DNA from 2 places in the Streptomyces sp. NPDC107575 genome. Region 1 is predicted to be linked to the other one. Evidence: predicted binding sites of a transcription regulator. Region 1 holds the regulator's gene; the other holds the start of a gene.
What was found. The regulator HspR, encoded in region 1, represses chaperone genes until heat shock. The targets are predictions, from matches to a motif close to TTGAGNNNNNNNNNCTCAA.
Positions count from the first base shown of each region.

Region 2: the regulator HspR is predicted to act here: its motif matches at 2,292-2,310, upstream of lon (endopeptidase La).

Region 1 is NZ_JBVKBG010000006.1:238,149-254,063, reverse strand. It holds gene ACZ7L4_RS30645 (FG-GAP repeat domain-containing protein) at 1-1,158, opposite strand, end outside; gene ACZ7L4_RS30640 (FG-GAP-like repeat-containing protein) at 1,242-2,636, opposite strand; gene ACZ7L4_RS30635 (esterase) at 2,741-4,300, opposite strand; gene ACZ7L4_RS30630 ((Fe-S)-binding protein) at 4,476-6,758, opposite strand; gene ACZ7L4_RS30625 (NAD-dependent epimerase/dehydratase family protein) at 6,980-7,837, shown strand; gene ACZ7L4_RS30620 (glycosyltransferase family 4 protein) at 7,840-8,823, shown strand; gene dnaK (molecular chaperone DnaK) at 9,004-10,857, shown strand; gene grpE (nucleotide exchange factor GrpE) at 10,854-11,519, shown strand; gene dnaJ (molecular chaperone DnaJ) at 11,556-12,743, shown strand; gene ACZ7L4_RS30600 (heat shock protein transcriptional repressor HspR) at 12,749-13,210, shown strand; gene ACZ7L4_RS30595 (GNAT family N-acetyltransferase) at 13,282-13,806, shown strand; gene ACZ7L4_RS30590 (sugar ABC transporter substrate-binding protein) at 14,035-15,159, shown strand; gene ACZ7L4_RS30585 (helix-turn-helix transcriptional regulator) at 15,183-15,915, opposite strand, start outside.
Region 2 is NZ_JBVKBG010000004.1:971,124-987,038, reverse strand. It holds gene lon (endopeptidase La) at 1-2,269, opposite strand, end outside; gene ACZ7L4_RS24160 (GNAT family N-acetyltransferase) at 2,438-3,124, shown strand; gene ACZ7L4_RS24155 (spermidine synthase family protein) at 3,188-3,880, shown strand; gene ACZ7L4_RS24150 (response regulator transcription factor) at 3,974-4,711, shown strand; gene ACZ7L4_RS24145 (HAMP domain-containing sensor histidine kinase) at 4,789-5,838, shown strand; gene ACZ7L4_RS24140 (multifunctional oxoglutarate decarboxylase/oxoglutarate dehydrogenase thiamine pyrophosphate-binding subunit/dihydrolipoyllysine-residue succinyltransferase subunit) at 6,079-9,870, shown strand; gene fxsT (FxSxx-COOH system tetratricopeptide repeat protein) at 9,962-12,973, opposite strand; gene ACZ7L4_RS24130 (aKG-HExxH-type peptide beta-hydroxylase) at 13,115-14,545, opposite strand; gene ACZ7L4_RS24125 (FxsB family cyclophane-forming radical SAM/SPASM peptide maturase) at 14,554-15,762, opposite strand; gene fxsA (FxSxx-COOH cyclophane-containing RiPP peptide) at 15,888-15,915, opposite strand, start outside.

The DNA.
Region 1 (15,915 bases):
GAAGGAGGGGTGGCCGGACTTCGTCGGGGAGCCGGGGACGACGGTCACGCGGTCGGGGGCGGTCGACTGGAGGGCCGTGTCGATGCGGCCGTCGCCGTCGTAGTCCGCCGCGGCGATCGCGTGGCCCTTCGCCGGGAGGCGGTGGGGCCTGCCCGCGTGGACCAGGTACGTGGTGTCGGCGTCGGAGACGAGGATGTCGCGGCCTGCCGGGAGCAGGCGGTCGCCGGTGACGTCGAGCGTGCGCGTGCCCAGGCGTACGCCGTCCTTGGTGAGGACCGCCACCCCGAAGGGGCCCGCCACGGCTGCCGTGCCGGAGGGGTACGCGGCGCCCTTCGTGAAGCCCGCCGGGCCGCCCAGCGCGACCGAGGAGCGGGCCGTGCCCGCGTGGGCGCGGAGCAGGACGTCGTCGACGCCGTCGCCGTTGACGTCCGCGGCCGGGCCCGTCGGAACGTTTCCGCCGACCCGGGCGATGCCGACGTCCCCGCGCGGCGCGCCTCCCCGGGTGAACGGCCCCGGCAGGACGCTGAGCCGGCCGCCGCTCGCGTGCACCACCAGGTCGTCGCGGCCGTCGCCGTCGAAGTCCCCGCACACCGGCTGGTCGGGCCACTCGTTGCCGAACCGGGCCCGCGCGGGGATCTTCAGCGTGACGCCCTTGCCCGAGATGCCGGTGGGCGAGCCGAAGAGGATCTGGAGCGGGACGGGCGGCATGCCCTGGCCGTCGTACGGCGGGTCGGTGGAGACCACGAGGTCGGCGTAGCCGTCCCGGTCGAGGTCGCAGCTCGCCTCCGAGGCGAACGTCGCCGGGGCCTGCCCCTTGGTCCGCGCCGCGTACTTCGCCGGGGTCAGCAACTGGCGGGTCCCGGCGACGAGTCCGTGGCCCTTGCGCCCGTAGACGATGCCGATGCCGGGGTCGTCGCCGAGCCCGTCGTGCGCGAGGTCGTCGAGGACGAGGTCGGGGGCGCCGTCGCCGTTGAAGTCGCTCGGGACCTTGCTGCCCTTGCCGCGCGGGACGGGCAGCGGCGCGCTCCGGTGCGGTTTGCCCGCCACGGTCGCGGGGCGGCTGCCGGCGCCGTCGTCGTGGCTGCCGCACGCCGTGAGCGCGGCGGCGAGCAGCACCGCGCACAGCATCCCGCCGCTTCTTCGTATGTGATCCGACATCGACAACGCCCCCATCGACAAAGCCCCCGCCCGCCCCATGAGTTGACAACCACCCCATGATGGCAGGGCGGGGCACGGGACCGTCAGCGCAGGGACGTGCCGAACTCGATGCCCGCGCCGGGCAGGCCGAAGTCCGAGCCGTTGAACGAGGTCACGCCCGTCGTCGTCGGGTACGGCGACGAGCCCCGCAGCACCGTGACGGCGCCCGCGTCGGCGGCCGAGCCGATGTCCTCGCCGGACGCGGCGACGGACAGGTCCGCGCGGCCGCCCCCGTTGATGTCCTTCAGCCGTACGGTCGACCCGAAGCGGTCGCCCGGCTCCGCGACGCCCGGCACGCCTGCGGTGTCCTGGTGGTAGGAGCGGCCCGCGGTGATGTAGCCCTTGCCGCCCTTGAGGACGACGACGGAGCCGGTGCCCGTGACGCCGTCGACGGTCTCGCCGGGCGCGCCGACCGCGACGTCGTCGCAGCCGTCGCCGTCCACGTCGCCGACGGCCACGGACGCGCCGAACCGGTCCCCGGCCTCGCTCGCTCCCGGCACCCCGTCGCTGTCCTGGGTGACCTTGTCCATGCCCTCCATCTCGTCGGTGAAGATGGTGGATCCGCCGTAGAACACCCAGACGGAGTTGTCGTCGGCCTGGCCGGTGACGAGGTCCGGGTAGCCGTCGCAGTTCACGTCGCCGGTCGCGGCGGCCTCGGTGGTGGAGCCGGCGTACTGCCCGTCGATCCGCCCGGAGTAGTAGCCGATGTCGCCGGGCCCGCCGTCGACCCACCCCGTGTAGGGGCTGCCGTCGGCGTGCTTGCCGTAGAGGACGTAGGTGTACGTCTCGCCGACGCCGGGCCCCCGGAACTGGTCGGCGGTGAGGCCCTCCAGGGTCACGTCGGAGGGTACGAACTCGACCTCCGGGGCGTAGGCGTCCTCGGGCTTGTTGGAGTCGGAGTACCACCAGTACTTCTTGGCGCTGACGACGGCGAGCTGCGCGTGGTCGTCGCCGTCGAGGTCGACGAAGACGGCGCCCTCGCCGAAACGTTGATCGTCGGCGGAGGGCGCGTGGTAGACGGTGGCGCCCTTGGTGAAGCCGTTCGCGCCGCCCCACACGACGTTCAGGGAACCGCTCGCCCAGTCGGTGACCTGCTCGCCGGGGGCGCCGACGATCAGGTCGGCGTACCCGTCGCCGTTGACGTCGCCGCTGGTGACGTTCTCGCCGAACTCGTCCTCCTTCTCGGTGGTTCCGGGTACGCCGGAGGCCTCCTGCGTGATCGTGACGGCCTTGCCGGTGCTCACGCCGGAGGCCGAACCGAACGTCACCGTCACGGCGTTGGCCTTCGGCGTGCCGATGGCGAGGTCGCGGTACCCGTCGCCGTTGAAGTCGTCCTTGAGCGTGGTCGCGGCGGACGCGGTCCCCGCGAGGGGGAGGGTGAGGCCGCCCGCGGCGAGGGCGGCCACCCCTGCGGCGATGGCGAGTTTCTTGAGGCGCACGTCAACTCCAGCGTTGGGTGAGGCAGTTGTTACCGGTGGTCCGCTGGTGTGACGGCTGGGGACCGGTCAATGGTTGTACGCCGGCAACCGGTCCCTGTCGCCGGTCAGTCGTCGATCGCCGCCCCGAACCGCGCGTCCAGGGAGGGAGCGTTCAGCGCCCCCGCCCCGTACGTCCACGATCCGGCCGCCGTGACCCCGCCGGACCCGGCGGAGAACACCCACACCACGCCGTCGTTGGTGTTCTCGCCGGGCGCCGCCGCGAGGAGGCCGAACCTGCCGTCCTTGTTGGGGTCGGTGAAGGAGACCTGCCCGCCGAACTTGTCGCCCTTCTCGGCCGCGCCGGGCACGTCCGCCGAGTTCTGGTTGAAGTCCCGTACGTCGCTGGTCCGCAGGCCGAGGGTGGTCCCCCGCATCACCGTCACGGCGCCCGCGTCGGCGACCGTCCCGATGTCCTCGCCGGGCGCGCCGATCGCGACGTCGGCGTACCCGTCGCCGTTCGTGTCGCCGACGGACAGATCGGCGCCCCAGGCGTCGCCCTTCTCGGCGGTGCCGGGCACGCCGTCGGAGTCCTGCGTCCACCACTGCGGTTCCCCGGTGAGGCCCGAGGCGGAGCCGTAGTGGACGCCGACCATGCCGCCGGTCGTCCACGGGCCGCCGTCGTCGGGGCTGTTGGGCTCGCCGGTGACGAGGTCGTCCTTGCCGTCGCCGTTGACGTCCCCGGAGGCGGCGACCGGGCCGCCCCGCAGCGTGAGGTTCGGCAGCGGCTCGGCGTCGGAGGCCGTGCCGGGGATGACGTACGACCAGCCGTCGCCGGACTCGTCGCCGACGGAGAGGCCGGACACGACGAGGTCGGCGAAGCCGTTGGCGTCGTAGTCGCCGGTGGTCAGGGACTTGGGCTGGATGCCGGTCGGCGCGTCCAGGGTGGCGGCCCGTGCGGTGGCGGTCGGCGCCTTGCCCTTGGGGGCCTTGGCCTTCGGCGCCTTGGGCGCGAAGTCGGTCCGGGAGTCGCGGACCAGGTTCTTGCCCGCGCCGGCGGTGGATCTGGCGGCGGGCGCGGCCTCGTAGCGGAAGATCGCGAGGCCGACCGAGTCGAGGACGGCGAGCAGGTCGCCGTCGCCGCCGTCGGTGAACCGGGCGGCGGCGAGCGACTGGCCGAACTTGCCGCCGGTGGCGGGCTCGTCGGCCTCAAGGCCCGTGCTGGCGCTGCCGACCAGGCCCTTGGGCGTGCCCCACAGGACGACGCCGCCGCCCGAGTCGGTGACCGTCCCGAGGTCCTCGCCGGGCGAGCCGACGATCGCGTCGTCGTAGCCGTCGCCGTCGAGGTCCCCGGTGGCGACGGCCTGCCCGAACGCGTCGCCCTTCTCGGCGGCGCCCGGCACCCCGGTCGTGTTCTGGCTGATCACGGCGGAGCGGGACGTCCCCATCCCGGTCGAGGCGCCGTACTGGACGGTGACGAGCCCGGCCCCGGCCTGCCCGCCGACGGTGGCCCCGGGGGCGCCGACGAGCACGTCGTCGTAGCCGTCGCCGTTGAAGTCGGTGTTGCGGTCGTTGGCGCGGGTGCTTCCCGGTGTGCCCGCGTACGCGGCCGGGGCGGCGGCGATGTACGTACCGGCGAGAAGAAGGAACGTGGCCGCCGCGAGGGCGGCCGGACGGTTCTTGCGCACGTGCGGCTCCTTGGCTGAAGGAAGACCGGGCAGCGCGGGGGGATGACCGGAAAGGGCCCGTTCCTTGTCCGGCGCACCGTTTGACACGGGATCGGGCGCAAGGGTTGTACGGGACGCAACAAAAGAAGAGGGCACCCCGCCGGGCGGGGTGCCCTCAAGTGACGTACGCGGCCGGTTACTTCACCGGCTCGGGCTCCGGCGCGTCCTCGGTCCCCGCCTCGCCCGCCGGGTCGACCGGCGTCTTGACGGAGTCGAGCAGCAGCTGGGCCACGTCGACGACCTGGACGGACTCCTTGGCCTTGCCGTCGTTCTTCTTGCCGTTGACCGAGTCGGTCAGCATGACGAGGCAGAACGGGCAGGCGGTGGAGACGATGTCCGGGTTGAGCGAGAGGGCTTCATCGACGCGCTCGTTGTTGATGCGCTTGCCGATCCGCTCCTCCATCCACATCCGGGCACCACCGGCGCCGCAGCAGAAGCCGCGCTCCTTGTGGCGGTGCATCTCCTCGTTGCGGACGCCCGGGACGCTGGCGATGATCTCGCGCGGCGGGGAGTAGATCTTGTTGTGGCGGCCCAGGTAGCACGGGTCGTGGTACGTGATGATGCCCTCGACCGGGGTGACCGGCGTCAGCTTGCCCTCGTCGACGAGGTGCTGGAGCAGCTGCGTGTGGTGGATTACCTCGTAATCCCCGCCGATCTGCGGGTACTCCTTGCCGATCGTGTTGAGGCAGTGCGGGCAGGTCGCGACGATCTTCTTCGCGGTCCGGGGCTTCTTGGACTCCTCGGTGACCTTGCCGTCATCGTCGTACTCCTCGCCGAAGGCCATGTTCAGGGACATGACGTTCTCCTGGCCGAGCTGCTGGAACAGCGGCTCGTTGCCGAGGCGGCGGGCGGAGTCACCGGTGCACTTCTCGTCGCCGCCCATGATCGCGAACTTGACGCCCGCGATGTTGAGGAGCTCGGCGAAGGCCTTGGTGGTCTTCTTCGCGCGGTCCTCGAGGGCGCCGGCGCAGCCGACCCAGTACAGGTACTCGACCTCGGTGAGGTCCTCGATGTCCTTGCCGACGACCGGCACCTCGAAGTCGAGCTCCTTGAGCCACTCCAGGCGCTGCTTCTTCGCCAGGCCCCAGGGGTTGCCCTTCTTCTCCAGGTTCTTGAGCATCGTGCCCGCCTCGGACGGGAACGCGGACTCGATCATCACCTGGTAGCGGCGCATGTCGACGATGTGGTCGATGTGCTCGATGTCGACCGGGCACTGCTCGACGCAGGCGCCGCAGGTGGTGCAGGACCACAGGACGTCCGGGTCGATGACGCCGTTCTCTTCGTGCGTCCCGATCAGGGGGCGTTCGGCCTCCGCGAGGGCGGCGGCCGGAACGTCCTTGAGCTGCTCCTCGGTCGCCTTCTCATTGCCCTCCATGTCCTTGCCGCCACCGGCGAGCAGGTAGGGGGCCTTGGCGTGCGCGTGGTCGCGCAGCGACATGATGAGGAGCTTCGGGGAGAGCGGCTTGCCGGTGTTCCAGGCGGGGCACTGCGACTGGCAGCGGCCGCACTCGGTGCAGGTGGAGAAGTCCAGCAGGCCCTTCCAGGAGAACTGCTCGACCTGGGAGACGCCGAAGGTGTCGTCCTCGCCCGGGTCCTCGAAGTCGATCTCCTTGCCGCCCGAGGTCATCGGCAGCAGCGCGCCCAGCGAGACGTCGCCGTCGGCGTTGCGCTTGAACCAGATGTTCGGGAAGGCCAGGAAGCGGTGCCAGGCGACACCCATGTCGGTCTTCAGGGCGACCGTGATCATCCAGATGAACGAGGTCGCGATCTTCAGCCCGGCGAAGAAGTACGTGAGGTTCTGGAGCGTGGAGACGTCCAGGCCCGACAGTGCGTTCACCACGGGGTACGAGATGAAGAACGACGCCTCGTAGCTGTCGACGTGGTGCTGGGCGCCTTCGAGGGCGTGCAGCATGAAGATGCAGACGCCGACGATGAGGATGACGGCCTCGACGAAGTACGCCTGGCCGAAGTTCGAGCCCGCGAAGCGGGACTTGCGGCCCGGCTTGTTCGGCCTGCTGAGCTGGCGGATCACGATGAGGACGGCGATGCCGAGGACCGTCATCGTGCCGATGAACTCGACGAAGATGTTGTACGGGGCCCACTCGCCGATGATCGGCAGCAGCCAGTCGGCCTGGAACAACTGGCCGATGGCGTTGACGATCGTCAGCAGCAGCGAGAAGAAGCCCACCGCCACGAACCAGTGCGCGACGCCGACGATGCCCCACTTGTTCATGCGGGTGTGGCCGAGGAACTCCTTGGCCACGGTGACGGTGCGCTGCACGGGTTCATCGGTGCGAGTACCTGCGGGTACGTTCTGACCGAGCCGCATGAAGTTGTAGATCTGCAGGAGGGCACGGACGAACAGTGCCGCGCCGACCACGATCGTAACCAGCGACACGATGATCGCGGCGAGTTGCATTGGGGGCTCCTCGGGCCTGCGAGGGAAGTCTTCTCGGGGACGGTCATTACTAAGCGGTAACTTAGGTTGTCCGTCTGAGACTACCCACTTACCCGGACGCAATGTAGTCGCCGGGTTGGTGATCTGTGTCGCCCAGGTAACCCTCTGCGGGGCCATGCGGGGCGCCAAAGCGGATCGTGTTATTCGCCCCATATTTGGACATAACGGAATAACTTATGGGGATGAGCGCACCGTCGGCCACCGCACCCTCCACTTATCTGGTCACCGGAGGCGCGGGCTTCGTCGGCTCGCACCTCACCGATGCGCTGCTCGCCCAGGGACACACCGTCGTCGTCCTCGACGACCTCTCCACGGGCGACCGCGCCAACCTCGCCGCCGCCTGGCCCAGCCCCCGGCTCCGCTTCGTGCGCGGCTCGGCCCTCGACACCCGGCTCGTCGCCGAACTCGCGGGCCGCTGCGAGGTGGTGGTCCACCTGGCGACCGAGGGCGCGGGCCCCGTCGCCGAGGCCGCCCGGCGGCACGGCCGCCGACTGCTCGCGGTCGCGGGCGGCCGGGACCACGATGACCGGGGCCACGATGGCCGGGGCCACGATGAAGAAACGATCCTGGTCCGTCTTCAGCACACCGTCGGCCCTCGCCAGTCGTCCGCGTGCGGCGCCGTCGTACCGCGCCTCGCCGCACAGGCCGTCACGGGCCTCCCGCTCACCATCCACGGCGACGGCAACCGGCGGCTGCGCCTCACGCACGTCGCCGACACCGTCGACGCGCTGCTGCGACTGCTCGCCGAGCCGGCCGCGCCCGGGCGTGTCTTCGACGTCTGCGGCGCGCAGGAGACCGCCGTCGCCGACCTGGCGGGCGTCGTCGTCGAACGCTCCGGCTCCTCCTCCCCGCTCCGCTTCGTCCCGTACGAGGAGGTGGACGGGGAGTCGGACGCGGAGGCGCACGAGCCCGACCCCGGGCCACTGCGCGAACTCACCGGCTGGGAGCCCGCGTCGGGGCTCCTCGACATCGTGGACGCGGCCCTCGTCGACGCGGGCGCCGCGTTCGGCGTGGTCACGACCGCCGCGGCCGGGGTCTGACCATGAGGGTCGCGGTCGTCCACGGTTTCGGCGCCCCGGGCGGCGAGGACGAGGCCGTCCTCGACCAGGTCGCCGCGCTCACCCGCGCAGGGCACGAGGTGCGCCTCGTCTCCGCGAACGGCCGCGGCCGCGGCCCCCTCGCCACCCTGCGGGCGTTCGGCCCGGACGTCGTGCACGTCCACAACCTGTTCCCCGCCTTCGGCCGCGCCTGGGTCGCCGACTGGACGGGCCCCATGGTCGCCACCCTGCGGCACGGCCCGCACCGCGGCTCCCGGTTCGCGGCGCTCCAGTTCCCGTGGGCGGCGCGCGGCGGGCTGCGGCAGGATCCGCTGCTGCGGCGGGCCGACCGGCTCGTGGTCCTCTCGGAGGCGAGCCGGGACGCGTGCGCGCGCGCCGGGCTGCCCCGGGAGCGCCTCGACGTGGTGCCCGACTTCGTGCCGACCGTGGCGGAACCCGAGGCCGGGCCCGACGGGGCGGGTGACGCCTGGGTGTGCGTCGGGCGGCTCGCGCCGGAGCGGGGCGTGCTCGAACTGCTGCGCCGCTGGCCCGCAGGTGAGCGGCTCGATCTGGTCGGGGCCGGGCCGATGGAGGCGCGCTGCCGGGTGGCGGCGCCCGCGTCGGTGCGGCTGCGCGGGGCCCTGGGGCGGGGGGAGCTCAGGCGGGCGCTGCCGGGGTACCGGGGGCTCGTGCTGCCGGGGCGCGAGGCGCGCAGGGCGGTTCCGCTCGTGTACGCGGAGGCGCTCGCGGCGGGGCTGCCGGTGCTGGCCTTCGAGGGGGCCGGGACGTCGGCGGTGCCGCGTGCCGTACGGTCCGAGGGCACGGGTGTGGTCACCACCCCGGACGCGTACCTGCCCGACGCGCTGGACGTGGCCGCCAAGGTCTTCCCGACGCTGCGGGAGCACTGCCGCGCGGTGTACGCGAAGCGGTACGGGGAAGCCGTCTGGACCGAGCGCACCGAGTGCCTCTACGCCTCGCTCGTAGCGTAATCATCTCCGTACGAGCTTCGGACCTTTGTAAAAGCCCAGGTCAGACGCGTGCCTTCAGTGGTTTGCCGATAAGGGCAGGATAAAACTTGAGTGGGTGGGACTCAGGTCTGTTGACGCCGAGGGGGAGGGTGTTGCAGTCTTGAGCCAGTTCCACTCAAGTAGGTAGCTGGAGGAATCGAAATGGCACGTGCGGTCGGCATCGACCTGGGCACGACTAACTCCGTCGTCAGCGTTCTGGAGGGCGGTGAGCCCACCGTCATCGCGAACGCCGAGGGCGCCAGGACCACGCCGTCCGTCGTCGCTTTCGCGAAGAACGGCGAAGTTCTGGTCGGCGAGGTCGCCAAGCGCCAGGCGGTCACGAACGTGGACCGGACCATCCGCTCGGTGAAGCGCCACATGGGCACCGACTGGAAGATCGACCTGGACGGGAAGGACTTCAACCCGCAGCAGATCTCCGCGTTCATCCTGCAGAAGCTGAAGCGCGACGCGGAGTCCTACCTCGGCGAGAAGGTCACGGACGCGGTCATCACCGTCCCGGCCTACTTCAACGACTCCGAGCGGCAGGCGACGAAGGAAGCCGGCGAGATCGCGGGCATGAACGTCCTGCGCATCGTCAACGAGCCGACGTCCGCGGCCCTGGCCTACGGCCTGGACAAGGACGACCAGACCATCCTGGTCTTCGACCTCGGTGGCGGCACCTTCGACGTCTCGCTCCTGGAGATCGGCGACGGCGTCGTCGAGGTGAAGGCCACGAACGGCGACAACCAGCTCGGCGGTGACGACTGGGACCAGCGCGTCGTCGACTACCTGGTCAAGCAGTTCAACAACGGCCACGGCGTGGACCTGGGCAAGGACAAGATGGCGCTCCAGCGCCTGCGCGAGGCCGCCGAGAAGGCGAAGATCGAGCTGTCCTCCTCCACGGAGACCACGATCAACCTGCCGTACATCACGGCGTCCGCCGAGGGCCCGCTGCACCTGGACGAGAAGCTCACGCGCGCCCAGTTCCAGCAGCTCACGTCCGACCTTCTGGAGCGCTGCAAGACGCCGTTCCACAACGTCATCAAGGACGCGGGCATCAACCTCTCCGAGATCGACCACGTCGTTCTCGTCGGTGGCTCGACCCGTATGCCGGCCGTCGCCGAGCTGGTCAAGGAACTGACCGCGGGCAACGAGGCCAACAAGGGCGTCAACCCGGACGAGGTCGTCGCCATCGGCGCCGCCCTGCAGGCCGGTGTCCTCAAGGGCGAGGTCAAGGACGTCCTGCTCCTCGACGTCACCCCGCTGTCCCTCGGCATCGAGACCAAGGGCGGCATCATGACCAAGCTCATCGAGCGGAACACCACGATTCCGACGAAGCGCTCCGAGATCTTCACGACGGCCGAGGACAACCAGCCGTCGGTGCAGATCCAGGTCTACCAGGGCGAGCGCGAGATCGCGGCGTACAACAAGAAGCTCGGGATGTTCGAGCTGACCGGTCTGCCGCCGGCCCCGCGCGGTGTCCCGCAGGTCGAGGTCGCCTTCGACATCGACGCGAACGGCATCATGCACGTCACGGCCAAGGACCTCGGCACGGGCAAGGAGCAGAAGATGACCGTCACCGGTGGCTCCTCGCTGCCGAAGGACGAGGTCAACCGGATGCGCGAAGAGGCCGAGAAGTACGCGGACGAGGACCACGCCCGCCGCGAGGCCGCCGAGTCCCGCAACCAGGGCGAGCAGCTCGTCTACCAGACGGAGAAGTTCCTCAAGGACAACGAGGAGAAGGTTCCCGCCGAGGTCAAGACCGAGGTCGAGGAGGCCGTCACCGAGCTGAAGGAGAAGCTCAAGGGCGACGACTCGGCCGAGATCCGCACCGCCACCGAGAAGGTCGCCGCCGTCTCGCAGAAGCTGGGCCAGGCCATGTACGCCGACGCCCAGGCCGCGGGCGCCGAGGCCCCGGGCGCGGACGCCCCGCAGGGTGACGCCAAGGCCGACGACGACGTCGTGGACGCCGAGATCGTCGACGAGGACAAGGACCGCAAGGACGGTGCCGCGTGACGGAGGAGACCCCGGGCTTCAGCGAGAGCGAAGAGCCTGACGTCCCCTCCGGCGCCACCCCCGACGACGCCGAGTCGAAGGCCGCCACCTCGCCCGACAAGGGCGAGGGGGCGGCCCCGGCCGGGGACTCAGCCGCTTCCGCTTCGGATGTGGCCCTGACCGCGCAGCTGGACCAGGTGCGTACCGCGCTCAACGAGCGCACCGCGGACCTCCAGCGCCTTCAGGCCGAGTACCAGAACTACCGGCGCCGTGTGGAGCGGGACCGCGTCACGGTCAAGGAGATCGCCGTCGCGAACCTCCTGACCGAGCTGCTGCCCGTTCTCGACGACATCGGCCGTGCCCGTGAGCACGGCGAGCTCGTCGGCGGCTTCAAGTCGGTGGCCGAATCCCTGGAGACGGTCGCCGCGAAGATGGGCCTTCAGCAGTTCGGCAAGGAGGGCGAGCCCTTCGACCCGACCGTGCACGAGGCCCTGATGCACTCGTACGCGCCGGACGTCACCGAGACGACCTGCGTGGCGATCCTGCAGCCGGGTTACCGGATCGGCGAGCGCACCATCCGCCCCGCGCGGGTGGCCGTGGCCGAGCCGCAGCCGGGCGCGAAGGCGGACGAGGCAGCCGACAAGGATGCCGAGAAGGAGAACGGTGGCCCGGAAGAGGGCTGACGTCACACACACGGGTAAGGAGGGACGTCGAGGCCGATGAGCACCAAGGACTTCATCGAGAAGGACTACTACAAGGTCCTCGGCGTCCCCAAGGACGCCACCGACGCCGAGATCAAGAAGGCGTACCGCAAGCTCGCCCGCGAGAACCACCCCGACGCCAACAAGGGCAACGACAAGGCGGAGGAGCGCTTCAAGGAGATCTCCGAGGCGAACGACATCCTCGGTGACCCCAAGAAGCGCAAGGAGTACGACGAGGCGCGCGCCCTGTTCGGCAGCGGCGGGTTCCGGCCGGGACCCGGCGGCGCCGGCGGCAACGGCTCGTTCAACTTCGACCTGGGCGACCTCTTCGGAGGCGGCGCCCAGGGCCAGGGCGGTCCGGGCGGCTTCGGCGGCGGCATCGGCGATGTGTTCGGCGGCCTGTTCAACCGGGGCGGCGCGGGCGCGGGAACGCGTACGCAGCCGCGCCGGGGCCAGGACATCGAGTCCGAGGTGACGCTCAGCTTCACCGAGGCGGTCGACGGGGCGACGGTCCCGCTGCGGATGTCCTCCCAGGCCCCCTGCAAGGCGTGCTCCGGCACCGGCGACGCGAACGGCACACCGCGCGTGTGCCCGACCTGCGTCGGCACCGGACAGGTCTCGCGGGGCGGCGGTGGCGGCTTCTCCCTCACCGACCCGTGCGTGGACTGCAAGGGCCGCGGCCTGATCGCCGAGACCCCGTGCGACGCCTGCAAGGGCAGCGGGCGGGCCAAGTCCTCCCGCACCATGCAGGTCAGGATCCCCGCGGGGGTCTCCGACAGCCAGCGCATCAGGCTCCGCGGCAAGGGCGCTCCCGGTGAACGGGGCGGCCCCGCGGGCGATCTGTACGTCGTCGTGCACGTCGACGCGCACCCGGTCTTCGGCCGCAAGGGCGACAACCTCACGGTCACCGTCCCGGTGACCTTCACCGAGGCGTCGCTCGGCGGCGAGGTCAAGGTGCCCACGCTCGGCGGCCCGCCGGTCACCCTGAAGCTGCCCCCGGGCACGCCGAACGGGCGGACGATGCGGGCCCGCGGCAAGGGAGCCGTCCGCAAGGACGGCACGCGCGGAGACCTGTTGGTGACGGTCGAGGTGGCCGTCCCCAAGGACCTTTCGGAGGACGCCCGCTCGGCCCTCGAGTCGTACCGCAAGGCGACTGAGGACACCGACGTGCGGGCAGAACTGTTCCAGGCCGCGAAGGGAGCGTGAGTGTGATGGACGGGCAGCCGGGCCGACGGCGGGGCAACCCGTACGAACTGACCGACGAGACGCCGGTGTACGTCATCTCGGTGGCGGCACAGCTGTCCGGCCTGCACCCGCAGACCCTGCGCCAGTACGACCGGCTCGGCCTGGTCTCGCCCGACCGCACGGCCGGGCGCGGCCGGCGCTATTCGGCCCGCGACATCGAACTGCTGCGCACCGTCCAGCAGTTGTCGCAGGCCGAGGGCATCAACCTGGCCGGCATCAAGCGCATCATCGAGCTGGAGAACCAGGTCGCCGCGCTGCAGTCCCGCGTGGCCGAGCTCTCCTCGGCAGTGGAGAGCGCGGCCTCCGCGATCCAGCAGCGGGAGGCGGCGGTGCACGCCTCGTACCGCCGGGACCTCGTCCCGTACCAGGAGGTCCAGCAGACGAGCGCGCTGGTGGTGTGGCGGCCCAAGCGGTCGTCCGAGCAGTAGTCCGCACTCATGCGTGAAGGGCCCCGGAGGCGTTGTCTCCGGGGCCCTTTCGGATGCCGCAGGATGGAGCCATGACCGAGATCCGCACCCCCCGTCTCCTCCTGCGCCGCTGGAATCCCGACGACGACCTCGCCCCGCTCGCCGAGATCCAGGCCGACCCCGCCGTGATGCGCCGCGTCGGCGACGGCGCCCCGCGCTCCCTCGACGGGACCGCCGAGGACATCGAGCGCTGGGAGGAGGAGTGGGACGACGAGGGCTTCGGGGTCTTCGCCGTGGAGCTCCTCGGCTCCGGCGAGCTGGCGGGCGCCGTCGGCCTGTACGTGCCGGACGCCCCGCCGCGGGTGGCGGAGCAGATCGGCATCCAGTGGCGGCTCGGACGCCAGTTCTGGGGCCAGGGATACGCCTCGGAGGCGGCGCAGGCCACGCTGGAGTTCGCCCTCCAGGACCGCGGCATCGACCGGGTCGTCGCGGTCGTCGCGGAGGACGACGCCCCTTCGCTGAAGGTTGTCCACAAGCTGGGGATGACCTCGCTGCCCGGCGGGGCGGAGGACGGTCTGCGGGTGCACGCGATCGACCTGACCGAATTCGAGGCCTGAGGGGCCCGAGGGGCCTGGGCGGGCCGAGCGATCCGACCATACTGTGAAGCTCCTGTGGGGCTTGCGGGAAGGTGTCCGGTATTCGCCGTCTTCGGCTTCATGTGAAGAAGTAATGGACCCGTTTTCGTTGCGGTGTGGCTTCACCTCTTGACGGTCGGTGGGCGGGCGAGTTGGCTTTCGAGCCACCTCGGCCGCACCGTCGCGGCCACGTCAGGGAGGTATCCGCACATGAACCCGCGTATGCGTTGTGCCGCCATAACCGGCGCCGCATCCGTCCTGGTCGTCTCGCTCTCGGCCTGCGGTGGCGTGCTGCCCGGCGACGACAGCGAGCCGAGCGCGTCCACCAGCAAGGGGGACGACGTCAAGATCGGTCTGCTGCTCCCGGAGAAGGAGACCGCCCGCTACGAGAAGTTCGACCACCCCATCTTCGAGCGTCAGGTGGCGAAGCTGACGCACGGCAAGGGGGAGCTGGTCTACGCCAATGCGAAACAGGACGCCGCCCTCCAGCGCAAGCAGCTGCAGGAGATGATCGCCGCGAAGGTCGACACGATCGTCGTCGACGCCGTGGACTCCAAGGACATCGCCCCGGCGGTCCGCAGGGCCAAGGACGCGGGCATCCACGTCATCGCCTACGACCGGCTCGCCCAGGGACCCGTCGACGCCTACGTCGGCTTCGACAACGCGCTCGTCGGCCAGACCCAGGGCAAGGCGCTGATCACGGCCCTCGGCGGGGCCAAGGCCACCAAGCGCGACAAGGTCGTGATGGTCAACGGCTCGCCCAGCGACCCCAACGCCGCGGAGTTCAAGTCGGCCGCCCGCGCGGAACTCGGCAACGCCGTCACCGTCGCGAAGTCCTACGACACCGCGGGCTGGAAGCCGTCCAACGCCAAGGCCAACATGGAGCAGGCCATCAGCGCGCTCGGCGTCGACAGTATCGCCGGCGTGTACGTCGCGAACGACGGAATGGCCGGCGGCGTGATCGAGGCCTTGAAGGAGGTCGGCGTCCGCAAGATGCCGCCGATCACCGGGCAGGACGCCGAACTCGCCGCCGTGCAGCGGATCCTGACCGGCGAGCAGTACATGAGCGTCTACAAGCCGTACCCGGACGAGGCGCAGACCGCCGCCGAGATGGCGGTGCGGGTCTCGCAGGGCCGCGACATCGAGTTCGAGGCGCTGGCGATGGACCGCACCGACAGCCCCACCGACAAGCAGATCAGGACGGCGAGCGTCAGCGTCGTCGCGCTCACCAAGGACAACATCAAGAGCACCGTCGTCAAGGACAAGATCTTCAAGGTCTCGCAGATCTGCACGCCGAAGTACGTACAGGCGTGTGCGGAGGCCGGGTTGAAGTAGACCCTTCCGTACGGCGTGACCGGCTAGTCGGCGTCCTCCAGGATGCCCGACCGGCCGATCAGATAGCCCAGCTGCGCCCTGCTCTCGCTGCCCAGTGTCGCCGCGAGCTTCGCGATGTGCACGCGGACCGTGCGGATGTTCATGCCGAGCCGCTCCGCGATCACCGCGTCCGTGTGGCCCTCGATGAGCAGCGTCGCGATGGTGCGCTGGCGCGTCGTGACGCCGTCCGAGGCCGGCTCCTCGACCGCCGTCTGCGGGAACATCGGCGTGGCCAGCCGCCACAGACGCTCGAACGTGGTCGCCAGATAGGCGATCAGCGCCGGATGCCGCAGCTCCAGGGCCACCGTGCGGTCCTGGTTCGCGGGGATGAAGGCGACGGTGCGGTCCAGCATGATGAGGCGCTCGGTCACTTCGTCGAGGGTGCGGACCTGCACGTCACCGGATAGCTGCTCGAAGTGGGCGAGCACGGCCTGCGAGTGGCGTGACGTGTGCTGGTAGAGCGTGCGCATCCGGCAGCCACGGGCCAGCAGTTGCTGCTCCTTGGGCAGGGCCGAGGCGAGCAGGGGGGCCGGGCGGTGGCCGCCCGGCTGGATGGTGAGCAGCTCGGTCGACGAGGTGGACATGGCCTCGCCGATCGCGTCGTTGATGCGCTGGAAGCCGAGCAGGACGGTGATCATGGGGGCGTCCGGGACGGCCGCCCGCTCCGCGTCCAGGGCCATCAGCGGGGCGAAGGTCTCGGCCAGCTTCGCCTCCTGG
Region 2 (15,915 bases), on a different contig from region 1:
TCGGAATGATGACGGTCGTGATCCCCGCCCGGTGCGCCGCGAGCAACTTCTGCTTGACGCCGCCGATCGGCAGCACACGCCCGGTCAGCGACACCTCACCGGTCATCGCCACATCCGTACGGACAAGGCGTCCGCTCAGCAGCGACGCCAGCGCCGTCGTCATCGTGACGCCCGCGCTCGGCCCGTCCTTCGGGACGGCGCCCGCCGGGAAGTGGATGTGCGCGCCGCGCTCCTTCAGGTCGGCGACGGGCAGCTCCAGTTCGGCGCCGTGCGAGCGCAGGAAGGAGAGCGCGATCTGCGCCGACTCCTTCATGACGTCGCCCAGCTGGCCCGTGAGGGTCAGGCCCGCCGCGCCCGTCTCCGGGTCGGCGAGGGACGCCTCCACGTAGAGCACGTCGCCCCCCGCCCCGGTGACCGCGAGTCCGGTCGCCACGCCGGGCACGGAGGTGCGCCGCTCGGCCGGGTCCTGCGCCGACTCGGGCACGTGGTGCGGCCGCCCGATGAGCGGACGCAGATCGTCCTCGCCGACGGTGAACGGCAGCTCCCGCTCCCCGAGCTCGTGCTGCGCGGCGACCTTGCGGAGCACCCGCGTCACGGACCGCTCCAGGTTTCGCACGCCCGCCTCGCGCGTGTACTCGCCGGCGAGCTTGCGCAGCGCGTCGTCGCCGATGACGACCTCTTCGGCGGCGAGCCCGGCGCGGTCCAGCTGGCGCGGCACCAGGTGGTCGCGGGCGATGACGACCTTCTCGTCCTCGGTGTAGCCGTCGAGACGGACCAGCTCCATGCGGTCGAGGAGGGCCTCGGGGATCGCTTCCAGGACGTTCGCGGTCGCCAGGAAGACGACGTCGGACAGGTCGAGCTCGACCTCCAGGTAGTGGTCGCGGAACGTGTGGTTCTGCGCCGGGTCGAGGACTTCGAGGAGCGCCGCGGCCGGGTCGCCGCGGAAGTCGGAGCCCACCTTGTCGACCTCGTCGAGGAGGACCACCGGGTTCATCGACCCGGCCTCCTTGATGGCGCGCACGATGCGGCCCGGCAGGGCGCCCACGTACGTACGCCGGTGGCCGCGGATCTCCGCCTCGTCCCGGACGCCGCCGAGCGCGACGCGGACGAACTTGCGGCCCATCGCGTGCGCCACGGACTCGCCGAGCGAGGTCTTGCCGACGCCGGGCGGGCCGACGAGCGCGAGCACGGCGCCGCCGCGCCGCCCGCCGACCACGCCGAGGCCGCGGTCCGCGCGGCGCTTGCGCACGGCCAGGTACTCGGTGATCCGCTCCTTCACGTCGTCGAGGCCCGCGTGTTCGGCGTCGAGGACGCCGCGGGCGCCCTGGATGTCGTACGAGTCCTCGGTGCGCTCGTTCCACGGCAGTTCGAGGACGGTGTCGAGCCAGGTGCGGATCCAGGAGCCCTCGGGCGACTGGTCGCTCGCGCGCTCCAGCTTCTCGACCTCCTTGAGCGCGGCCTCGCGGACCGTCTCGGGGAGGTCGGCGGCCTCGACGCGGGCCCGGTAGTCGTCGGACTCCTCGCCGTCGTCCTTCTCTCCGTTCAGTTCGCGCAGCTCCTTGCGCACGGCGTCGAGCTGGCGCCGCAGCAGGAACTCGCGCTGCTGCTTGTCGACGCCCTCCTGGACGTCCTTGGCGATGGACTCCGCGACGTCCTGCTCGGCGAGGTGGTCGCGCAGGTGCTGGGTGGCGAGCTTCAGCCGCTCCACCGGGTCGGCCGCTTCCAGCAGCTCGACCTTCTGGGCCGTGGTGAGGAACGGCGAGTAGCCGGAGTTGTCGGCGAGCGCGGACACGCCGTCGATCTGCTGCACGCGGTCCACGACCTGCCAGGCGCCGCGCTTCTTCAGCCAGTTCGTGGCGAGCGCCTTGTACTCCTTGACGAGTTCGGTGACGGCTCCCGGCAGCGGGTCCGGCACCTCCTCCTCGACGGTCAGGCCCTCCACCCACAGGGCGGCTCCGGGCCCGGTCGTGCCGGCTCCGATGCGCACGCGGCCGACGCCGCGGATCAGTGCGCCGGGGTCGCCGTCGGCGAGGCGTCCGACCTGCTCGACGGTGCCGAGCACGCCGGTGTTCGCGTATGTGCCGTCGATACGCGGAACAAGCAGCACCTTCGGCTTGCTGGGTCCAGTACGCGCGGCGGCCTGCGCGGCCTCCACCGCGGCTCGTACGTCGGTGTCGCTGAGGTCCAGGGGCACCACCATTCCGGGCAGCACGACCTCGTCGTCGAGGGGCAGCACGGGCAGGGTGAGCGGTGTGGACGTCGAAGCCATGATCTCCCCTTTGGCAGTCAAGTTGAGTTACATGCACTCAATGCACGACGCCCTCCAGATGTTCCGCGACGGGCGTTCGCTGTCAGCGATCACGGCTACCGGACTCCAGAGCGCACCGTATGTAATACCCCTCAAGCGAACGGGACCATTACATTGGAGCGTGCGAGCATGACGGGCGAGGAACTCGTACGGAACTGGATCGACGGCTGGGTCGCCTCGCGCGGCACCGCTCCCCCGCTCGTCGAGCCCTGGGGTTACACGATTCACGTGGGCCTGCCGGAGCACGTGAGCCGGCACGTCATCGGCGCCACCAACGAGGCCGTGTCCGAGGAGTCCGTGCGCAAGGCCGCGGAGTCCACGCGCGGCCGCGGCACCCATCTGAAGGTCTTCGCCGACCCGGAGCGGGTCCTGCCGTGGCTCGGCCCGGAGTGGGAGGCGTACGGGGCGGACGACTTCCTGATGACGACGGACCTGACCGGGGCCGCCGCACCGCCGGCCCCCAGCGGCTACATCCGGCACATCTGGAACCGCGCCGGCGTCACCCGGGCCCTGCTCACCGACACCTCCGGCGCGTTCGCCGCGCGCGGCCAGGTCGCCCCGACCGGCGCGAGCGCCGTCGTCGACCAGATCGAGACCTCCGAGCGCCACCGCCGCAAGGGCCTGGGTCGCGTGGTCATGGGCACGCTGGAGTCGGCGGCCCACGCCCAGGGCGCGACCCGCGCGGTCCTGGCGTGCACGCCGGAGGGGCGTTTCCTCTACGAGTCCGTGGGCTGGCGGATCGAGGCGCCGCTGACGAACGCGAAGTACGTGGGCACCCCGGACGCGGCGCGGACCGGTTCGGTTCACCCTCTGTGACGAGCGCCATGTGAGACGTGGGACACAGAAAACACCCGCGGGCCACCCCGGCCTTCGGCCACAATGGCGGCCATGACGACTCCGCACCACCCCGATCCACCCGTCGTCCTCGATCGCCGCGAAGGCCCCTTCGGCGAGGTGGTCCTGCGCCGTCACGGCGACCTGCTCCAGATCATCGCCAACGGCACGTTCCTGATGGACACCTCCGACGGCCGCTCCGAGCGGCGGCTCGTCGACTCGGCCCTCGCCGCCCTGGACGACCGCGAGAAGCCGCGCGTCCTCATCGGCGGCCTCGGCGTCGGCTTCTCCCTCGCGCACGCGGCGGCCGAGCCGCGCTGGGGCGGCATCACGGTGGTCGAGCGGGAGCCCGCGATCATCGACTGGCACCTCGACGGCCCGCTGCGCGAGCTGTCCGAGGAGGCCCTCGCCGACCCCCGTACGGACATCGTCGAGGCCGACCTCGTACGGCACTTGCACACCGCCACGGACACCTACGACGCGCTCTGCCTCGACATCGACAACGGTCCCGACTGGACCGTCACCGAGGACAACGACAGCCTGTACGGGCCGCCGGGGCTCGCCGCCTGCACGGACCGACTCGACCCGGGCGGTGTTCTCGCCGTATGGTCCGCACAGCCGTCAGCAAATTTCGAAGAAACCTTGCGGAATGCCGGATTCCAGGCGGTGCGCACCGAAGAGATCCCGGTTGTCCGGGGCGTCCCTGACGTGGTGCACCTCGCACTGAGGCCCACGTAGCCGACCGGCGGTAACTCCCCGTACGCTGACGTCCGAAACCCGATCATTCAAGCGTCAAGCGCGTCACGACGGCGCGCACTCAGGGGCGGGGCGATGGAGCAGACACACACCTCCCACAACACCACCACGACGACACAGGGAGCCCAGCGACGGGTCCTTGTCGTCGAGGACGATCCGACCATCGTCGATGCCATCGCCGCCCGGCTGCGCGCCGAGGGATTCCTCGTGCAAACCGCGCAGGACGGCCCGGCGGCGGTGGACACGGCCGAGGCCTGGCAGCCCGACCTGCTGATCCTCGACATCATGCTGCCCGGCTTCGACGGCCTGGAGGTCTGCCGCCGCGTGCAGGCCCAGCGCCCGGTGCCGGTCATGATGCTGACCGCGCGCGACGACGAGACGGACATGCTCGTCGGCCTCGGTGTGGGTGCGGACGACTACATGACCAAGCCGTTCTCCATGCGGGAGCTGGCGGCGCGCGTGCACGTGCTGCTCCGCCGCGTCGAGCGCGCCGCGCTGGCCGCCACGACGCCGCGCAGCGGGATACTGCGACTCGGCGAGCTGGAGATCGACCACGCGCAGCGCCGCGTGCGCGTGCGGAGCGAGGACGTGCACCTCACCCCCACCGAGTTCGACCTCCTCGTGTGCCTGGCGAACACGCCGCGTGCGGTGCTCTCCCGTGAGCAGCTGCTCGCCGAGGTGTGGGACTGGGCGGACGCCTCGGGCACCCGCACGGTCGACAGCCACATCAAGGCGCTGCGCCGGAAGATCGGCGCGGAGCGCATCCGCACCGTGCACGGCGTGGGCTACGCGCTGGAGACGCCGAACCCGTGAGCGGCGCGGACCGGGACCGGGCAGCGGTCGGGCGGCCGCACCGGCCGCCGTTCAACCCCCAGTGGGCGTCCGGCGGTCTGCGCCCCTTCTCCGTGAAGGCGAAGCTGGGCACGCTCGTCGTCGTCTCCGTCTTCATCACCACCGGCCTGCTCATGGTGGCGATGTACACGGCGACGGAGCTGCGCTTCATTACGGTGTTCTCGATCATCGCCACGCTGCTGATCACGCAGTTCGTGGCGCACTCGCTGACGGCTCCGCTCGACGAGATGAACACGGTCGCCCGGTTCATCTCCAACGGCGACTACTCGCGCCGGGTGCGCGGCGCCGGCCGGCGCGACGAGATCGGTGACCTCGCGGTCACCATCAACCGCATGGCCGACGAGCTGGCGGCCCAGGACCAGCAGCGCAAAGAGCTCGTGGCCAATGTCTCGCACGAGCTGCGCACGCCCATCGCGGGCCTGCGCGCGGTCCTGGAGAACGTCGTGGACGGCGTCATGGCCGCCGACCCCGAGACGATGCGCACGGCGCTGAAACAGACGGAGCGGCTCGGCCGCCTCGTCGACACGCTGCTCGACCTGTCCCGCCTGGACAACGGCGTCGTGCCGCTGAAGACGCGCCGCTTCGAGGTCTGGCCGTACCTGTCGGGCGTCCTGAAGGAGGCCAACATGGCGGTCTCCCAGCGCGCCGGACTCGCCTCGGGCTCCGGCACCCACACGCGTACGGACGTCCATCTGCACCTCGACGTCTCGCCCCCCGAGCTGACGGCGCTCGCCGACCCGGAGCGCATCCACCAGGTCGTCGCGAACCTCATCGACAACGCGGTGAAGCACTCCCCGCAGCACGGCCGTGTCACCGTGCTCGCCCGCCGCGGCCCCTACCCCGATTCGCTCGACCTCGAGGTGATCGACGAGGGCCCCGGCATCCCGCAGTCCGAATGGCACAAGGTCTTCGAGCGCTTCAACCAGGGCGCCGCCACCGGCGACAAGGGCGACGGCGGCACGGGCCTCGGCCTCGCCATCGCCCGCTGGGCCGTGGAACTGCACGGCGGACAGATCCGGGTGGCCGAATCCGCTCGGGGCTGCCGGATCAAGGTCACTCTTCCGGGAGAGCCCGGAACGCAAAGTTGACGTAGGGTTTCGGTCAGGCAAGGGTCAAGAGCGCGCCGGGCAGACACGAACACGCCGGGCGCGCTTGTGAACGTACCGAAACCCCGGTTGTTTCCCGCCATTTCCCGGCCCGAAACGCGGCTTCCGGTGTGACTTACGTGACGGATCACCGGCCCGGTCTGCACGTCTCGTGAATGGAGGCGTAGCCTTTATTCCCGCTGTCCATCACCTTGTGAGAAGCGGAAGAGGGCGGTTACCGCCGTGTCGCCACAGTCCCCCAGTAACTCGAGCATCTCCCCCGAGACCGACCAAGCCGGGCAGGGCAAGAACCCTGCAGCGGCCTTCGGCCCCAACGAGTGGCTCGTCGACGAGATCTATCAGCAGTACCTCCAGGACCCGAATTCGGTTGACCGAGCCTGGTGGGACTTCTTCGCCGACTACAAGCCAGGTGCCGCGGCCGCGGGGGCCGCGACGACCCCGAAGCCGGCCGAGAAGCCCGCGGCCCCGGCCGCACCCGCAGCGCAGGCCCCCGCCGCGCCCGCCGCCGCAGCTCCCGCACAGGCTGCCGCCGCGCCCGCGAAGCCCGCCGCACCGGCCGCGCCCACCGCGCCGAAGCCGGCCGCTGCCGCGCCTGCGAAGCCCGCAACCCCGAAGAAGGCTGAAGAAGTGACGACCGAGGCCCCTGCCGGCCCCGAGCTCGTGACGCTGCGCGGTCCCGCCGCCGCCGTCGCGAAGAACATGAACAAGTCCATCGAGGTCCCCACGGCGACGTCCGTGCGCGCGGTCCCGGTGAAGCTGCTGTTCGACAACCGCATCGTCATCAACAACCACCTGAAGCGCGCCCGGGGCGGGAAGATCTCCTTCACCCACCTCATCGGGTACGCGATGGTGCAGGCCATCAAGGCCATGCCGTCGATGAACTACTCCTTCGCGGAGAAGGACGGCAAGCCCACCCTGGTGAAGCCGGACCACGTCAACTTCGGTCTGGCCATCGACCTCGTGAAGCCGAACGGCGACCGCCAGCTGGTCGTCGCGGGCATCAAGAAGGCCGAGACGCTGAACTTCTTCGAGTTCTGGCAGGCCTACGAGGACATCGTCCGGCGCGCCCGTGACGGCAAGCTCGGCATGGACGACTTCGCCGGTGTCACGGTCTCCCTGACCAACCCCGGCGGCCTCGGCACGGTCCACTCGGTCCCGCGCCTGATGCCCGGACAGTCGGTCATCATGGGCGTCGGCTCCATGGACTACCCGGCGGAGTTCCAGGGCACGTCCCAGGACACGCTGAACAAGCTCGGCATCTCGAAGGTCATGACGCTCACGTCGACCTACGACCACCGGGTCATCCAGGGCGCCGCCTCCGGCGAGTTCCTGCGCATCGTCGCGAACCTCCTCCTCGGTGAGAACGAGTTCTACGACGAGATCTTCAAGGCCCTGCGGATCCCCTACGAGCCGGTCCGCTGGCTCAAGGACATCGACGCCTCGCACGACGACGACGTCACCAAGGCCGCCCGCGTCTTCGAGCTGATCCACTCCTACCGGGTCCGCGGCCACGTCATGGCCGACACCGACCCGCTGGAGTACCAGCAGCGCAAGCACCCCGACCTGGACATCACCGAGCACGGGCTCACGCTGTGGGACCTGGAGCGCGAGTTCGCCGTCGGCGGCTTCGCCGGCAAGTCGATGATGAAGCTGCGCGACGTCCTCGGCGTGCTGCGCGACTCGTACTGCCGCACCACCGGCGTCGAGTTCATGCACATCCAGGACCCGAAGCAGCGCCGCTGGCTGCAGGACCGCATCGAGCGCCCGCACGCCAAGCCGGAGCGCGAGGAGCAGCTGCGCATCCTGCGCCGGCTGAACTCGGCGGAGGCCTTCGAGACCTTCCTCCAGACCAAGTACGTCGGTCAGAAGCGGTTCTCCCTGGAGGGCGGCGAGTCCGTCATCCCGCTGCTCGACTCGGTCATCGACGCCGCCGCCGAGGCCCGCCTCGACGAGGTCGTCATCGGCATGGCCCACCGCGGCCGTCTGAACGTGCTTGCGAACATCGTCGGCAAGTCGTACGCGCAGATCTTCCGGGAGTTCGAGGGCAACCTCGACCCGAAGTCGATGCACGGCTCCGGCGACGTGAAGTACCACCTGGGCGCCCAGGGCACCTTCACCGGCCTGGACGGCGAGCAGATCAACGTCTCGCTGGCCGCCAACCCGTCCCACCTGGAGACGGTCGACCCGGTCATCGAGGGCATCACCCGCGCCAAGCAGGACATCATCAACAAGGGCGGCACGGACTTCACGGTCCTGCCCGTCGCCCTGCACGGTGACGCGGCCTTCGCGGGCCAGGGTGTGGTCGCCGAGACGCTCAACATGTCGCAGCTGCGCGGCTACCGCACGGGCGGCACGGTCCACATCGTCATCAACAACCAGGTCGGCTTCACGGCGGCTCCCGAGTCGTCGCGCTCCTCCATGTACGCCACGGACGTGGCCCGCATGATCGAGGCGCCGATCTTCCACGTGAACGGCGACGACCCCGAGGCCGTCGTCCGCGTTGCCCGTCTGGCCTTCGAGTTCCGCCAGGCGTTCAACAAGGACGTCGTCATCGACCTCATCTGCTACCGCCGCCGCGGTCACAACGAGTCGGACAACCCGGCGTTCACGCAGCCGCTGATGTACGACCTGATCGACAAGAAGCGCTCGGTGCGCAAGCTCTACACCGAGTCCCTCATCGGTCGCGGCGACATCACCCTGGAAGAGGCCGAGCAGGCGCTCCAGGACTTCCAGGGCCAGCTGGAGAAGGTCTTCACGGAGGTCCGCGAGGCCGTCTCGCACCCGGCCGCCGCCGAGGTCCCCGACCCGCAGGCCGAGTTCCCGGTGGCCGTGCAGACGGCGATCTCCCAGGAGGTCGTCAAGCGCATCGCCGAGTCCCAGGTCAACATCCCGGACCACGTCACGGTGCACCCGCGCCTGCTGCCGCAGCTGCAGCGCCGCGCCACCATGATCGAGGACGGGACGATCGACTGGGGCATGGGCGAGACCCTCGCCCTCGGCTCGCTGCTCCTCGAGGGCACCCCGGTGCGCCTGTCCGGCCAGGACTCGCGCCGCGGCACCTTCGGCCAGCGCCACGCGGTCCTCATCGACAACAAGACGGGCGAGGACTTCACCCCGCTCCTCTACCTGTCGCCGGACCAGGCCCGCTACAACGTCTACGACTCGCTGCTCTCCGAGTACGCGGTCATGGGCTTCGAGTACGGCTACTCGCTTGCGCGTCCCGAGTCCCTCGTGATGTGGGAGGCGCAGTTCGGTGACTTCGTCAACGGCGCGCAGACCGTCGTCGACGAGTACATCTCGGCCGCCGAGCAGAAGTGGGGCCAGACCTCCGGCGTCACGCTGCTGCTGCCGCACGGCTACGAGGGCCAGGGCCCGGACCACTCCTCGGCCCGTGTCGAGCGCTTCCTGCAGCTGTGCGCGCAGAACAACATGACGGTCGCGATGCCGACCCTCCCGTCGAACTACTTCCACCTCCTGCGGTGGCAGGTGCACAACCCGCACCACAAGCCGCTGGTGGTCTTCACGCCGAAGTCGATGCTGCGCCTCAAGGCCGCCGCGTCGAAGGTGGAGGAGTTCACGACGGGCGGCTTCCGCCCGGTCATCGGCGACGAGTCGGTGGACCCGAACGCGGTCAAGAAGGTCGTCTTCGTCGCGGGCAAGCTGTACTACGACCTGGAGGCCGAGCGGCAGAAGCGCGGCGACACGGAGACCGCGATCATCCGCGTCGAGCGTCTGTACCCGCTGCCGGGTGCCGAGCTCCAGGCCGAGATCGCCAAGTTCCCGAACGCCGAGAAGTACCTCTGGGCGCAGGAGGAGCCGGCGAACCAGGGTGCGTGGCCGTTCATCGCGCTCAACCTGATCGACCACCTGGACCTGGCCGTCGGCGCCGACGTCCCGGGTGCCGAGCGTCTGCGCCGCATCTCGCGGCCGCACGGCTCGTCCCCGGCGGTCGGCTCGGCCAAGCGCCACCAGGCCGAGCAGGAGCAGCTGGTGCGTGAGGTCTTCGAGGCGTAAGGCCCCGGAGCCCGGCGAACAAGGCCGAAGGCCCGGTCCCCTTCCGAGGAGCCGGGCCTTCGGCCTGTTCCGTTCCGGCAGGTCCTGGCGCTCACGTCACCTGTGGCTCGAAGTCCCAGTACGGCCGGTTGCGGGCCCGCGCCGACAGGGTGTGGACGTGCTGCTTGCCGAGCGTCGCCGTGAGGTCGGAGAGCGCCTCCTGCTCGGTCTTCTCCGCCTCCTGCCGGTTGCCGAGGCCCCGCAGGTCGGCCGCGTGCGCGACGCGCGCGGTGAGGGTCAGCGGGTGCGTACGGCCCAGGGTCTCGGCGGCGCGGGCCGCAGCCGAGGCGCTGAGCTCGGCCGCGGACGCGGTGTCCCCGACGAGGTTGCGCAGCGCCGACGCGTTGACGGCGCAGCCCACGGTCCACGGATGGTTCTCGCCGACCGCCGCCGCCAGGTCGGTCATGGCCCGCTCGATCAGGTCGTGCGCCAGATCGCGCTCGCCCACACTGCGCAGGATCAGCGCGTGGTTGGCGCGGGCCCCCGCGATGAACGGGTGGCCCTCGGCGAGCTTCTCCTCGTAGCGCGCGAGGACGTACTCGCTGGTCTCCCGCGCCTGGTCGATGTCGCCGTGCTCGCGGGCGAAGCAGCTGTGGCTGACGGCGGCGGCAAGGGTCTGCGGGTCGTTGTCCCCGAGGCGGCGCTCGTAGCGCTCCCGGACGCGGGTGAACAGCGGGCCCGCCCGGCCGTGGTCGCCGAGCCGGTACAGGCACTGCGCGAGATTGTGCTCGGCGAGCAGTGTCTGCGGGTTGTCGCCGCCCATGACGAGGCGGTACTCCCGCACGTTCTTCGCCTGCATGGACTCGGCCTCGGTGTAGCGGCCGAGCAGGCGCAGGTTCGTCGCGTAGTGGATCTCGGAGAACAGCGCCCAGGGGTGGCGGCTCTTGAGGAGCAGCCTGCGTGCCTCCAGGGTGCGCCGGTCGATGTCGAGGCTCTCCTTGTAGCGGCCGAGCAGGCGCAGCGCGAAGCCCAGGTTGTTCAGGGCGTTGAGGGTGCGGGAGTCCTGTTCGCCGAGCAGTTCGCGGTAGGCCGGGTACAGCCACTCGTACAGCTCGCGCGCCTCCTCGTAGCGGCCGAGGCCCCACAGGTCGGCGCCGAGGCCGATGTTGGCGCGCAGATGGTCGAGGTCCTCGGCGCCGCGCTCGGCGAGCAGGTGGTCGGCGGCGATCCTGCCGATCTCCTCGGCGCGCTCGTACTCGCCGGCCGCGCGCAGCAGGTTGGACAGGTGGTACGAGAGGTCCCAGACCCGCTGGTGGGTGTCGCCGAGGCGGCGCTTCCAGGTGGCGAGGGCGCGCTCGCCGAGCTTGATGCCGGAGACGTACTCGCCCGTGAAGTACATGTAGCGCAGGCAGTTGAGGACCATGTTCTGGACCTTGCGGTCCGTGCTCTGCAGGACGTCGGCGTACTTCAGGTGCGGCACGATCGCCGCGTACTCGTCCCACAGGCGGGTGTCGGTGGCGCGGCCCGGGTCGGCGGCGGCGAGCGCCCTGCGGACGACGTCGATGAACTCGCGGCGGTCCTCGTCGGGCATGTCCTTGTGGACGATCTGGTGGACCATGCGGTGCAGGTACAGGGACTCGCCGGCCGCTGCCGACTCGTCGCCCACCGTCTCGTGCGACTCCAGGCGGACGACGGAGTACTGGCGCAGCTGGTTGATCGCCTTGTTCCACAGCAGCGGGTCGTTGAGCAGCCCGGCGACCTGTTCGGGCAGTTCGTCGTGCGGCATCTCCCGCAGCAGGCGCACGGGGATGAAGCCGGGCGCGAAGAACGTGCACAGGCGCAGCAGGTCGATGGACTCGGGGACGGTCTCGCGCAGCTTGTTGAGCAGGATCGACCAGGCGGTCTGGAAGGCGACGGGGAAGTCGGCGGAGACCTTGACGACGTCCTGGTCGATGCCGCCCTCCAGGAGCCCGATGTACTCCTCGACGGACATGTCCGAGTCGTTGAGCCAGCCGGCCGTCTGGTCGAGCAGCAGCGGCAGGTCCTCCAGGGCCTCGGCGAGCTGGTCGGCGTCCGGTTCGGAGAGCCGGGACGCGCGGCGGCGGATGAAGGCCACGGACTCCTCGCGGGAGTAGACCGGCACTTCGAGGAGCTTGCTGTTGTGCTCGCTCCACTCGGGGTTGCGGGAGGTGATCAGGACGTGCCCGGGGCCGGTGGGCACCAGGTCCCAGATCTGGTCGGGTTCGTCGGCGCCGTCCAGGACCAGCAGCCAGCGCCCGTACGGGTCGCCGCGGCGCAGCGAGTCGCGCACGGCGCGCAGCCGCTCGCCGTACTCGGGCCCGGTGGACAGGGCGAGCTTCGGGGCGAGTTCGGCCATCAGACGGCGGTACGTGACCCGGCCCTCGGCGTTCACCCACCACACGACGTCGTACTCGGAGCCGAAGCGGTAGACGTACTCGGCGGCGAGCTGGGTCTTGCCGACCCCGGACATGCCGTGCATGGTGAGCACGCCCGCGCCGGGTTCGGCGCCCTGGAGCAGGTGGTACGCGTCGTTGAGCAGCGGCTCGCGGCCGGTGAAGCGTGTGTTGCGGCGCGGCACTCCGCCCCACACCTCGGGCATGGAGGCGGGGAAGCGCGGCCCGCGCCGCTCGCCCGCGGCGGGCTCCGGCAGCGGGTCGGTCGGCAGGTCGAGCCGGTCGAGGAGGCGGCGCTCCGCCTCCTCGGCGCCCATGTTGGTGAGCTGGGTGGCGGCGAGCACGGTGGTCGCGGTGGGCAGCGTGGCCGTGGTCACGGAGACGGCGGCGAACCGGGCGGCGTCGGGGGCGACGACCTGCCGCAGCGCCGCGTTCCACTCCTCGTGGGTGCGCGGGCCGAGCTGGAAGTACCACTCGCTGACGATGACGAGGATGCGGCCCTCGGCGAGCTTCAGGTCGCCGAGCAGGTCCGCGAGCGGCACATCGGCCCGGGAGTCCCAGCGCGCGTACACGACCCGCAGGCCGCGCCGCTCGAGGCGGTCCCCGATCCAGGCCGCCCAGGCCCGGTTGAACCCGGCGAAGCTGATGGTGACCGTGGGTTTCCCGGCCCCCTTGCCGGTGGCTCCGACCGGCCTACGGATTGCAGACATGCAGCGGCCTCCCGGCACGTAATGGTAGAACCTCGGCACGACACCGCGACAGGGTCGGGACGGCCCTGCCCCGGCCGCGCGCGCCGTGCTCGCATCCCTTCCCGCTCATGCCCCGATCTTCGCCCCAACCGGGCCCAAAAATCACCCAGTTGACCGCATCCGACGTGCGGCGAACAGGGTTCGGGCCGCGTCCACGTAGGCACGCGCGCGTGCGGCGTGCCCGCGGGGCGCCGGGTGCTCGTCGAGCCGTTCGTACGTGGCGACCATCTGGTCCACGAGGCGCCGCCCCTGCGGGGTGAGGTCCGTCGAGCCGACGACGGCGGGGAGCGCGGCGCCCACCTGCTCCTTGCAGCGCGCGTGCACGGCCCACGCCGACTCGCGCTCGGCGGTCCTGGCGACGTTGAGGGCGCGCCGCTGGAAGAAGTCGGCGAGCGCCAGATGCGAGTATGCGCCCTGGAGCAGCCCGTCGAAGGGGCGCGGGTCGGGGCGCCACGGCGCGAAGTAGCGGGCGGCGCCGCCCGCCCGGTGCAGCGGCACCAGCTGGGCGACGGTGACGAGCTTGGTGTGCTGGAGCTCGTGGACGAGGGTCGCCGCGAACACGGGGGCCGTGGGCGGGGTGCTGCTGAGGACGGCGCCGAAGGCCTCGCGCCGGGTGCCGCTGCAGGTGCCGGCCGTGGCGTCGTACGGGTCGGATCCCGGCGGGGCGGTGAGCGGGACGAGGCAGCGCAGCAGGGCGACGGCCTCCGCGAGGCGCTGCTCGCCGCCGAGGCGCAGCTCGACGGCGGTGCCCGACCAGGCGTGCAGCCAGCGTTTGCGTTCGGCGTCGTCGAGGGTCGCGGGTTCGCTGGCGCCCCGGTAGTGCGCGCCGCCCTCCGCCGCGCGGTACGGGTCGAGGTCGTCGAGCGGGGTGGGGTCCGCGCCCGCGGCGAGGCCGGGCAGCGCGTAGGCGGGCGTCCAGGCGGGGTCGTCGGACCAGGCTCCGGTGCCGCGCTCCAGGCGGACGACGACGGGCGCCGAGCCTCGGTCGCGGATCTTCAACTGGCCGTATTTGCAGGTGACTTCGTAGGCCGTGCCGTCGGGTTCCGAGGTGCGCAGCGCGCCGAGCGAGGGCAGGCCGACGAGCCCGTCGCGGGCTGTCAGGCGAGTCGTGAACGGGAGGCCCGCGCGGGCGGCCGCCGCCGCGGCGAGGGCGCTGAAGTGGGCCAGCTCGTCGGCGAGCTGCCCGCTGCGTCCGTGGGCGCCGGGGCGGTCCGGGTCGGTGCGCAGCAGGGCGAGGCAGCGCTGGGCCCAGGGGCCGACCAGGGGGTGCAGGAGGCGGGCGCGGGCGGGCGAGTCGGCGGGCCGCGGGGTCGTGGCGTCCGCCGCCTCCATGAGCGCCCAGTCCTCCCTCAGGCGCCTGCGGGCGGACGGCGGGCACAGGCGGGGGTCCGCCTGCGTCACGGCGTCGAGCACCGCGCGCAGCGTGAGCAGTCTGCGGGTGTCCTGGGCGCGGACGAGCAGCGCGAGGGCCTGCGGGCCGCCTTCGGTGCGGCCGAGTTCGGTCAGGGCGTGGTCCGGGAGTGCCGGAAGCATGACGGAGGTCAAGGGGAGTCCCCTTCGGGGTGGGCGGCGGGCACCGTGTCCGCGGTGAGCACCGCCGCCACATGACGGATGAAGCGCTGCAGGTCCGCGCAGTACACGGACGGGTTGGCGAACCCGTGTCCCGCGCGGTAGCGGTGGGCGTACTGGCCGCCGCCGCAGACGTCGAGCAGCGGGCAGGCCCGGCAGTCGGCGGCGAGTGCGGCGGCGCCCGCCTGCCGGGCGGCGACGGCGGGGTGGGCGAGCGCCGCGTCGAAGTCGTGCCGGAAGACGTCGAGCCCGGTCCAGGCGGCGCCGTCGTAGGCGGACTTGAGCGAGTCGACCTGCTCGATCGTCCCGTCGGTCTCGACGACGACGGCGTCGAAGGGGGCGAGGCCGAGCGGTTCGACGGACGAGGGCAGGCCGAGGAGCAGCGCGAGGCACTCCTCGAAGAGCCGCACCCGGGTCTCCCGGTGCCCGGCTCCCCACCAGCGGTCGAAGGCGGCGCACAGCCAGCCGCCGTACGCCTCCCCGTCGGGGTCCCAGCCGGGCGGCGGCGCCGACCAGTTGCCGTGCGGGAGCAGCAGGTCGAGCGCCGGCGGGCGGAGCGCGAGCAGCGACTCGTACGTCTCCACCGGGTCCTGCGCGGGGTCGATCACGGCGAGGATCCCCGCGTACGAGTCGGGGAAGCGCTCGGCGGTCAGGCGGGCCCCGCGGGCGGCGGCGGTCCAGGAGGGGCGTCCGGCGCGGTCGACGCGGCGGGCGTTGTGCGTCTCCAGGCCGCCGTCGAGGCTGATGCCCACGCGGACGCCGTGCCGGGCGAGGGTCGCGAGGCGCCGCTCGGTGAGCAGGGTGGCGTTGGTCTGCACGACGGCGTGCACCTGGCAGCCCGTGGGCGCCCGTTCGCGGACGAGGTCGGAGAAGCGGCCGAGCGTGGCGGCACCCGCGAGCAGCGGTTCACCGCCGTGCAGGACGAGCGAGAGATGCGGGAGTGCGTGTACGCGCGCGTGCTCGGCGATCCGGGTCGCGGTGCGGTCGAGGACCTCGGGCGACGCGGCGGCGGGGCGGGTCCGCCAGGTGTGGTCGGGGCCCTCGTACAGGTAGCAGTAGCGGCAGGCGAGGTTGCAGCGGCCGTGCACCTTCACGACGAACTGCCGGAAGGGGAAGGGTCGTTGCCGCGGTGTTCGCCCGACGGCACCTTCGGAGACTCCAGCCACTCCGGTACCCCCCATGCCGTGCGCCCGCAGTACGGGCTCGCGCGTACGGGGCGCCTTCCCGGTGGGGCGCGCGGCACAAACGTGGTCGGTTCAACGTTGTCCGGTTCGCTCGCGCGCGGCGACCGAAACCGGTCGGGGCGTCACAGCGCGCTGCTGAACCCCCAGAGC